2 regions of the Acidovorax sp. SDU_ACID1 genome follow, and region 2 is predicted to be linked to the other one. Evidence: predicted binding sites of a transcription regulator. Region 2 holds the regulator's gene; the other holds the start of a gene.
What was found. Region 2 encodes FNR, which switches genes on or off when oxygen is low (the NO sensors DNR and NnrR bind a similar motif). Its sites were predicted from a motif close to TTGATNNNNATCAA; they were not measured.

Region 1: the regulator FNR is predicted to act here: its motif matches at 2,743-2,756, upstream of AAG689_RS13250 (DASS family sodium-coupled anion symporter).

The regions. Positions count from the first base shown of each region.
Region 1 covers NZ_CP152342.1:2,688,859-2,694,003, forward strand. The annotation lists gene AAG689_RS13230 (helix-turn-helix transcriptional regulator) at 1-381, shown strand, start outside; gene AAG689_RS13235 (SDR family oxidoreductase) at 427-1,134, shown strand; gene queC (7-cyano-7-deazaguanine synthase QueC) at 1,118-1,816, opposite strand; gene AAG689_RS13245 (7-cyano-7-deazaguanine/7-aminomethyl-7-deazaguanine transporter) at 1,813-2,478, opposite strand; gene AAG689_RS13250 (DASS family sodium-coupled anion symporter) at 2,833-4,353, shown strand; gene sigJ (RNA polymerase sigma factor SigJ) at 4,418-5,145, shown strand, end outside.
Region 2 covers NZ_CP152342.1:2,897,918-2,903,062, forward strand. The annotation lists partial or broken gene hemN (oxygen-independent coproporphyrinogen III oxidase) at 1-1,150, opposite strand, end outside; gene fnr (fumarate/nitrate reduction transcriptional regulator Fnr) at 1,346-2,068, shown strand; gene AAG689_RS14310 (hypothetical protein) at 2,094-2,381, opposite strand; gene AAG689_RS14315 (FixH family protein) at 2,497-2,778, opposite strand; gene ccoG (cytochrome c oxidase accessory protein CcoG) at 2,838-4,280, opposite strand; gene ccoP (cytochrome-c oxidase, cbb3-type subunit III) at 4,362-5,145, opposite strand, start outside.

The DNA of each region.
Region 1 (5,145 bases), 210 kb from region 2:
CTGCAGACGGAGCGCGGCCTGCGCCTGCACGAGGAGCAGTTGGCGGGCGGCCTGCACCAGGCCGCCCTGCTCGCCATCCGCCGCGATTGCCACGACCCCGACCTGGGACCCGAGCGCCTGGCAGCCGCCATCGGCTGCTCCCGGGCCACGCTGTACCGCGTGTTCGCGGCCCAGGGCGGCAGCGTGGCCGCCACCATCTGGGCCACCCGGCTGGAGATGGCCCACGCCCTGCTCGCCACCCGCACGCTGGCGCACCTGCACGTCGGCGAAGTGGCGCACCGCTGCGGCTTTGCCGACCAGCCCACCTTCAACCGCATGTTCAAGCGCCGCTACGGCATGACGCCGCTTGAGGCCAGGGATTTACATAAAATCAGCCTCTAGCGCTTATCTAGAAAGCGCAAGCAGCTATTAATAAGGGAGCAACTCATGAACGAACAACAACGCGTGGCCATCGTGGTCGCAGGCGGCAGCGGCATGGGCGCCGCCGCGGCGAGGAAGCTGCACGAAGCGGGCTTCGCCCTCGGCATCCTGTCGCCCTCCGGCAAGGGCGAGGCGCTGGCCCAGGAACTGGGCGGCGTGGGCGTGACCGGCTCCAACCAGAACGTGGCCGACCTGCAGCAGCTGGTGGACGCGGTGATGCAGCGCTGGGGCCGCATCGACGTGCTGGTCAACGGCGCGGGCCACGGCCCCAAGGGTAAGCTGCTGGAGATCAGCGACAAGGACTGGATCAAGGGCCTGGAGGTCTACTTCCTCAACGTGGTGCGCGCCACGCGGCTGGTGGCGCCCATCATGCAGCGCCAGGGCGGGGGCAGCATCGTCAACATTTCTTCCGCCTGGGCGTTCGAGCCGACGGCGCTGTTCCCCACCTCGGCCATGGCGCGCTCGGGGCTGGCGGCGTTCACCAAGATCTTCTGCGACGAGTACGGCCGCCACAACATACGCATGAACAACGTGCTGCCCGGCTGGATCGACAGCCTGCCGCAAACCGAGGAGCGGCGCCAGTCGGTGCCCCTGCAGCGCTACGGCAAGGCCGAGGAGATCGGCGCGACGGTGGCCTTTCTCGCCTCGGAAGGAGCGGCCTACATCACCGGGCAGAACATCCGCGTGGATGGCGGGCTCATGCGCAGCGTGTGAGCTGCCATTGCGCCCAGCCCCGGGCGCGCAGCTCGCAGGCCGGGCATGCGCCGCAGCCGTAACCCCAGGGGTACAGCTGCCCGCGCTCGCCGAGGTAGCAGGTGTGCGAATCGCGGCGGATCAGCTCCACCAGCGCATCGCCGCCCAGTTCGTGCGCCAACGCCCAGGTGGCCGCCTTGTCCAGCCACATCAGCGGCGTTTCCAGCGTCAGCGGGCGGTCTATCCCCAGGCTCAGCGCAACCTGCAGGGCCTTGAGGGTGTTGTCGCGGCAGTCGGGGTAGCCCGAGTAATCGGTCTGCGACATGCCGCCCACCAGCACATCCAGCCCGCGCCGGTAGGCCAGCGCGGCGGCGAGCGTGAAGAACAGCAGGTTGCGCCCCGGCACGAAGGTGTTTGGCAGGCCATCGGCCTGCATGGCGATGGCCACGTCGTCGGTCATGGCGCTCGTGCCCAGCTGGCCGAGCACGTCCACGGTCAGCAGGTGGTCGTCGCCCAGCTGCCCCGGCCACGCCATCCCCAGCAACCCCTCGCGCAGCCGGGCGCGGCAGTCCAGCTCGACGCGGTGGCGCTGGCCGTAGTCGAACCCCAGCGTCTCCACGTGCGCATAGCGCGACAGTGCCCAGGCGACGCAGGTTGCGGAGTCCTGCCCGCCGGAGAACAGGACCAGCGCGCGCCGGCTCATGCCGCCGCGGTCGCGGGCGGCGTGCGCATGGCGCGCACGATGGCCGCGAGCATCACGCCGTAGGCCGGCACGAAGAGCAGCAGGCTCACCGCGAGCTTGATGACGTAGTCGACCACGGCGATCTCGCCCCAGTTCGCGGCCATGAAGGCATCCTGGCTGCGCCAGAAGGCGATGGAGAAGAACGCGGCCGTGTCCAGCGCCTGCCCGAACACCGAGGCCGCCGCGGGCGCCAGCCACCAGGCGCGGCTTTGCTGGCGGATGCGGTCGAACACCTGGATGTCGAGCAACTGCCCCAGCACGTAGGCCGCGAAGCTGGCGAACGCGATGCGGAAGACGAAGGTGTTGAAGTCGCTCAAGGAGTCCCAGCCGTTGAAGCGCCCTTCGTGGAACAGCACGCCCACGACATAGGACGCCACCAGCGCCGGCAGCATGGCGCGCGTGATGACGCGCCGCGCGGGCTGCTTGCCGATCAGCCGCACCGTGAGGTCGGTCGCCAGGAAGATGAACGGGAAGCTGAACGCGCCCCAGGTGCTGTGGAAGCCCAGCAGGTTGATCGGCAACTGCACGAGGTAGTTGCTGGCGATGACGATGGCGATGTGGAACGCCACCAGGAGGGAGAGGTAGAGCGGCACGCGCGAGGGCGGCGCCTGAACGGGCGTCATGGCTGTCCTTTTTGAATGGAGCCTTTGCAGCACCTGGAGCGGAAAGCACGCGCTGCGGATCGGGATGGGTTGCTAGGCGCAAACCGCAGCCATAGCCGTAGCTATGGCGAGGATTTGCAACGACGCAGACCGCCCGGGTCCGCAGATATGTGCGGCGCCACAGGTGTTGCAGAGGTTCCTCATGGGGGCGAGGGAACCCATGGATTGACGAAAGGCGCGGATTGTACGCCCCCGCTGCACTCGCCCTCCAGCCCGCCTTCCGGCTTGATGCAAGTCATGACAAAGCGATCGCCGCGTGCCCGCCGGCCCGCTCCCGTCCCACAATGGCCGCATGCGTTCTTCGAAAGGTTCCGAATGACTGCGACCCCTTCCACCGCCGCGGCGCCGCCCGCTCCATCCTTCACCCGGCGCGCGGGCCTGTGGGCTGCCATCGCCGTGCTGCTCGCCGTGTCGTTCATGCCGCCGCTGCCGGGCCTGCCCCACGCGGGGCAGGTGATGCTGGGCATCCTGGCGTTTGCGGTGATTCTCTGGATGACCGAGGCGCTGGACTACGCCGTCTCGGCCGTGGTGATCGGCGCGCTGATGATCGTGCTGCTGGCCCTCAGCCCCGCGCCCGGCCAGGAGGCCGCGGGCACGGTGATGGGCACCCGCGCCGCCCTGCCCTACGCGCTCTCGGGCTTCAGCAACAGCGCGGTGGTGCTGGTGGCAGCGGCGTGCTTCATCGCCTCGGCCATGACGGCCACGCAGCTCGACCGGCGCATCGCGCTGCAGGTGCTGGCCCACGTGCCCGCGCGGGCCAAGCACGTGGCCATGGGTGCCATTCTCGTGGGCTTCCTGCTCTCGTTCATCGTGCCCAGCGCCACGGCGCGCGTGGCCTGCCTCATGCCCATCATGCTGGGCTTCCTCACCGCCTTCGGCGCCGACCGGCGCAGCAAGTTCGCGGCGCTGGTGGTCATCACCGCCGCGCAGACGGCCAGCGTGTGGAACGTGGGCATCAAGACCGCCGCCGCGCAGAACATGGTGGCCGTGGGCTTCATCGAGAAGCAGTTCGGCCAGACCATCACCTGGGGCGAGTGGTTCGTGGCCGGCGCGCCGTTCTCGGCCGTGCTCACGGTGCTGCTCTACTTCATCATGACGCGCATGCTCAGGCCCGAGATGGACCACATCGCGGGCGGGCGCGAAGCCATCCGCCAGCAGCTCGACGCCCTGGGCCCGACCACGCCCAAGCAGTGGAAGCTGCTGGCCATCACCGTGGTGCTGCTGGGCTTCTGGGCCACCGAGGGCGTGCTGCACGACGTGGACACCACCTCCTCCACCATCGTGGCGATCGCGCTGATGCTGGTGCCGCGCATCGGCGTGATGGACTGGAAGGAGTCGCAGAAGGGCTTCCCCTGGGGCACGGTGCTGCTGTTCGCGGTGGGCATCGCCATGGGCTCGGCCCTGCTCAAGACCGAGGCCGCGCCGTGGCTGGCGCGCCTGATCGTCGAGCACCTCGGGCTGGCCAACGCCACGGCCTTCGCCATCTTCATGCTGCTGTCGCTGTTCCTGATCGTGATCCACCTGGGCTTCGCCAGCGCCACGGGGCTGGCCTCGACCATGATCCCGATCATCATCAGCGTGCTGCAGGCGGTGCAGACGCCGGGCATCAACCCCATCGGCATGACGATGCTGCTGCAGTTCGTGGTGAGCTTCGGCTTCATCCTGCCGGTGAACTCGCCCCAGGGCATGCTGGCCTACGGCACGGACACGTTCGACATCAAGGACTACATCCGCACCGGCCTCGTGCTCACCGCGGCGGCCACGGCGCTGCTGGTGGTGTTCGCTCTGACCTACTGGCCGTGGATGGGCTACATGACGCTGCCCGCCGCGGGCTGACCCGGCAGCCGGCCGCGGCCAGCTGTCACACAATGCGCGTGCCAGCCGTCTTATGGGCATGCGCATGTCAACGCCCTCCTCCCCCGCCATCCCGCCGGACCCGCACACCGCCGTCTTCCAGCAGCACCGCCCGCGCCTGGCCGGCGTGGCCTACCGCATGCTGGGCAGCCGCGCCGATGCCGACGACGTGCTGCAGGACGCCTGGCTGCGCTGGCAGGCCACGCCGGCCGAGCGCGTGCACACGGCCGAGGCCTGGCTGGTGACCACCGTCACGCGGCTGTGCCTGGACCGCCTGCGCGCCGCGCGCACCGAGCGCGCGGCCTACGACGGCCCCTGGCTGCCCGAGCCCTGGATCGCGCCCGACGCGGCGCCGCCCGCCGACGCCCGCGCCGAACTGGCCAGCGACCTGTCGGTGGCGCTGCTGGTGGTGCTGGAGCGCCTCACGCCGGACGAGCGCGCGGCTTTCCTGCTGCACGACGTGTTCGACAGCGACTACGCCGAGGTGGCCGCCGTGCTGGGCAGGAGCGAGGCCGCGTGCCGCCAGCTCGTGCACCGCGCGCGCACCCAGGTGCGCCAGCGCAAGGCCCGCTTCACGGCCACGCCCGAGGCGGCGCGCGCGCTCATCGCGCGCTTCGTGCAGGCCATGCGCACGCAGGACCATGCCGCCCTGCTGGCCCTCTTTGCCGAAGACGCGCAATGGACCGCCGACGGCGGCGGCAAGGTGCGCGCAGCCAGCAAGGTGCTGCGCGGCCCGCGCGCGCTCGCGCGCCTGGCCGCCGCCGTGTGGCGCGT
Region 2 (5,145 bases):
CCCTGGCACATCAAGGCCATGATGACCGCACGGCGTATCAGATCGTCACGGGTCAGCGCCAAGCCGCGCACAACGGGCAGGTGCCCCTGGTTGATCGCGTCGTAGTATTCGTCCAGGGTCTTGACGTTCTGGCTGTAGGTAGCGCCGATGCGGCCGATGGCCGAGACGCCCAGGCCGATCAGGTCGCAGTCAGGCTGGGTGCTGTAGCCCTGGAAGTTGCGATGCAGGCGCCCCTGGCGCTTGGCCACGGCCAGAGCGTCGTCCGGCAAGGCAAAATGATCCATGCCCACGTACACATAGCCGCTAGCCATGAAGACATCCATGGAGCGGGCCAGCATGGACACTTTGGCCGATGCCATGGGCAACTCGGCGGAGACGATGCGCCGCTGCGCCTTGAACCGCTCGGGCAGGTGGGCATACGCGTAGAGCGCAATGCGGTCCGGGCGCAACTGGGTGACCTGCTCCAGCGTACGGTCGAAGGACTCCGGAGTCTGGCGTGGCAAACCGTAGATCAGATCCACGTTGACCGACTCGAATCCCAGCTTGCGGGCGCTCGCCACCAGGGCGAATACCTTCTCCGCGGGCTGCACGCGGTGCACCGCTTTCTGCACCTCGGGGTCGAAATCCTGCACACCGAAGCTGAGCCGGTTGAAGCCCAGTTCCGCCAGCAGAGCCAGGCGCTGCTCGTCGACCGTGCGCGGATCCACTTCAATCGAATATTCGCCCCCAGGCGCCAGCACGAAGCTGCGGCGCAGCATGCCCATGAGCTCGCGCAGCCCCTCGTCGGACAGGAATGTCGGCGTCCCCCTCCCAGATGCAACTGGCTGACGTGCTGCCCGACACCGCAATGGGCCGTATGCAGGTCGATCTCCCGACTCAGATAGCGCAGGTAGACCTCCGCCCGTTCCGGGTGCCGCGTGATAATCTTGTTGCATGCGCAGTAGTAGCACAGCGACTCGCAAAACGGGATGTGCACATACAGCGACAATGGCATCGCTTTGGCCGCCGAACCCACGCGGCGCTGCTGCAGCGCAAGAATGTATTCTTCTTCGCCAAAAGCCTCCACGAAACGGTCCGCCGTCGGGTAGGAGGTGTAGCGCGGCCCAGGCACATCGAAGCGACGCAAGAGCTCGGTGGTGACAACAGTCATGGGGAAAATTTTCCTTGTATCTGACTATCCACTGTGCCGCAGAGACCCCGGCTCGTCCTTGACTTTAATCAAGCACTCACGGGGTCAGGATAGCGACAATTTGATTTCGGCTCAAAGTCGGTCAATTCCCTGCGGCATTTCCGCCTCCAGGGGTTTCAGAGGTAAGCTAGCCACATGAACAGGGCGCCCGTGCACATGAATCTGCAGACCATCAAAGTTGCGTGTTCCAACTGCAACTTGCGCGAGCTTTGCATGCCCCTGGGGCTGAACGACCAGCAATTGCAACGCATCGACGAAATCGTGGCCATCCGCCGCAAGATCAAGCGAGGCGGCACGCTGTTTCGCAACGGTGAAGCCTTCACTTCCCTTTTTGCGATCCGCACGGGCTTTTTCAAGACCTGCGTCGCCACGGAGGATGGACGCGATCAGGTCACCGGCTTCCAGATGGCCGGGGAGATCATCGGCCTCGATGGCATCGTGAACGACAGGCACACCTGCGACGCCGTAGCGCTCGAGGATGCAGAAGTCTGCGTGATGCCCTTCGACCGCATTGAAGAGCTCTCCCGCGAAGTGACGGCACTGCAGAGCCATGTGCACAAGATCATGAGCCGCGAGATCGTGCGTGAACATGGCGTCATGCTCCTGCTCGGCAGCATGCGCGCCGAGGAGCGTCTAGCGGCTTTCCTGTTGAATCTGGTGCAGCGCCTGCATGCGCGGGGATTTTCCCAGTCGGAACTGGTCCTGCGCATGACGCGTGAGGAAATCGGCAGCTACCTCGGTCTCAAGCTGGAAACCGTGAGCCGTACATTCTCGAAATTCGTGGAAGAAGGCATCGTGGAAGTCAAGCAGCGGCATGTCCGCATCGTGGACACCGATGCCCTGAAACGCATCGTGAACAGCCAACAAGCCTGCCACTGAACCGCCTTGCAGGCGGCCCGCGTCTTCAGGACGAATACTTTGCGCAGTCCAGGGGACGGTCTCCCTTGGGCACAGGACAGCGGTTGACCTCGAACGGCGAGAGGGACAGCATGGTCGTCAATGCACTCGACGCCATGATCACCAACCAGAAGATGAAGAAGGCAACGGTGTAAACGCCTTGCCGCGATAGGTTCATGGGTTGGTCGAACCAGTGCAATGCCTCCGGATCCACGAAGGCAAACACCACCATTTCCATGACCCCTGCCATCAGAAAGGCGGGCCAGGCAATCCACATCAGTCGCTGCGTCCACATTTCGCGTGCCTCCTTGCAATGGTGACAGCCTAGCATCATGCCCTGCGCGTGCAAAGAGTACCCGACCTCTCGATTCCCCTTACCTGCATCAATTCTTTTCGGATGCGGCTCCGCGTCACCGGCGAGGCTGGTCCTCGAGGGGCGTGGCGGCATGGTTGCGGCCCTTTATCGCAGGGGCCATGCTGGCCTCGGAATGCTGGAGCGTCTTGTTGATCTCTAGGCCACGCTGGTAATAGTCTTCCGCCAATACAGGGTCGGGCTGCCGGATCGCGAGCCACAGCGTCACGAAGCCAGCGATCACCACGATCACCGGCCCGGCGATCACCAGCCAGACATGGCCATATTTCCACCAAGGCTGCGCCACTGGCGATTCATTCATGGATGGGACTGCGGGCATGGGAAACTCCTTGGCCCCATAAGGAGGCCTGACCTGAACATAACCACCTGGCAAGCCCATCAGCGGGGTACCAGGAACACCGACTTCTCGGCCACCTGCGCTTTATCGCCTTGTGCCTGGATGTCGAAAAACACAGTGTGCGACCCGGGCGCGGCAGAACCATAGGGCACCTGCAGCCGCACTGCCACCCAGCGCGACTCGGCCGGTCCGATATCGATCTCCGATTCGGAGGCGACTTCCAGCCCTTCCAGCCCGCGCGCACTGATACGGTAGCGCTGCGTGCCTTCGGTGGCATTCATGATCTGCAAGCGGTAGATGTTTTCCAGCTTGCCGCCTGCCACGATCCGGGACAGTGCCGCGCGGTCGCGGACCACGTCCACCTTGAGCGGCGTGCGCACCACGAGGCTGGCCAGCATGCCCACGCACAGCAAGGCCAGCACAGCCGTATAGATCAGCACGCGCGGACGCAGCACGCGCTTGAGCATCTGCGACTGCGTCCAATGGTTCTTCACGCCGTTCTGCGTAGAGAAGCGGATCAGCCCTCTCGGGTACTTCATCTTGTCCATCACGGTGTTGCATGCATCCACGCAGAGGCCGCAGCCAATGCATTCATACTGCAGGCCCTCCCGGATATCGATGCCCGTAGGACACACCTGCACGCACAGCGTGCAGTCGATGCAGTCGCCGAGTCCCTTCGCCTTGTGATCGATGCTCTTGTTGCGTGGCCCGCGCGGCTCACCGCGCTCAGGGTCGTACGTCACGACCAAAGTGTCCTTGTCGAACATGGCGCTCTGGAAGCGCGCATAGGGGCACATGTACTTGCACACCTGCTCGCGCAGGTAGCCCGCATTGCCGTAGGTGGCAAAACCGTAGAAGAGCACCCAGAAAATCTGCCACGTCCCCTGGAGCGCCAGCAATTCGCTGCCCAGTTCGCGAATGGGAACGAAGTATCCCACGAAGGTAAACCCTGTCCAGAACGCCACGGCAATCCAGACCAGTTGCTTGAGCGACTTCTTCCACACCTTCTCGAAGGTCCACGGTCCGTTGTCCAGGCGCATGCGGGCACTGCGATCCCCTTCGATCTTGTGCTCGATCCACATGAACATTTCCGTGTAGACCGTCTGCGGGCACGAGAAACCACACCACAGGCGCCCTGCGACAGCGGTGAACAGGAACAGCGAAAGGGCCGAGATGATGAGCAGGCCCGTCAGGTAGATGAAGTCCTGCGGATAGAGCACGAGCCCGAAGATGTAGAAACGCCGGGCACCGAGGTCGAAAAGCACCATCTGGCGCTGGCCCCACTCGAACCATGGCAACCCGTAGAAGATCAACTGCGTCAGGAACACCATGACCCACCGCCACCGGGCAAAAATGCCGCTGATGGAACGGGGATAGATCTTCTTCTGCGCCTCGTACAGCGAAACAACTTCGGTTTGCGAGTTATCTGCCGCGGCAGGTGCGATGGGGATCACCTTGCGGGGCTGGCCTTCGGCTGGCTTCATGGTGGGGATCTCTTGGGAAGCGGCTTCCGCATGAAAAACGGCCGGCACCCCATGAGGGGGTGTCCGGCCGGTGGAGGGGCGTCAGCGCGCGGCGCCGGCCTTGTTGGACAAGCCCCACACGTAAGCTGTCAGCACGCTGATCTGTGCGTCGGTCAGCTTGCCGGCCTGTGCCGGCATCTCGTTGGTCTTTCCGTTGTTGATCATAGCCGTGATGGCGGCTTCGCCCCAACCGTGCAGCCAAATGTCATCCGTCAGATTGGGGGCACCCAGAGCCACGTTGCCCTTGCCGTCCATGCCATGGCACGCAGCGCACGCCGTGAACTTCGACTTGCCCAGCGATGCCTTCAGCGAGTCATGCGGGCTGCCCGACAGGCTGAGCACATAGTGCGAGAGGTTGCGCACATCCTCGGGAGAGCCCACCGCTGCAGCCATGGGGGGCATGACACCCACGCGGCCGTCGTGGATGGTCTGGCGAATCTGGTCGGGCGCGCCGCCATACAGCCAGTCGCCGTCCGCCAGGCTGGGGAAGCCCTTGCTGCCGCGCGCGTCGGAACCGTGGCATTGCGCGCAGTTGTTCATGAACAAGCGCTCGCCGATGGCCATGGCCGCCGCATCGCCTGCCATTTCCTCGGTCTTCATGCTGGCGAAACGGGCATAGAGAGGCTGGAGTTCCGCAGAAGCCTTGTCGACCTCAGCCTGGTACTCACCCAGCTGGGTCCAGCCCAGCTGGCCCTTGAAGGTACCCAGGCCAGGATAGGCGATCAGGTAGCCGGCACCGAAAACGAGAGTGATGACGAACAGCCACATCCACCAGCGGGGCATGGGGTTGTTCATTTCCGTCAGATCGACGTCCCAGACGTGGCCG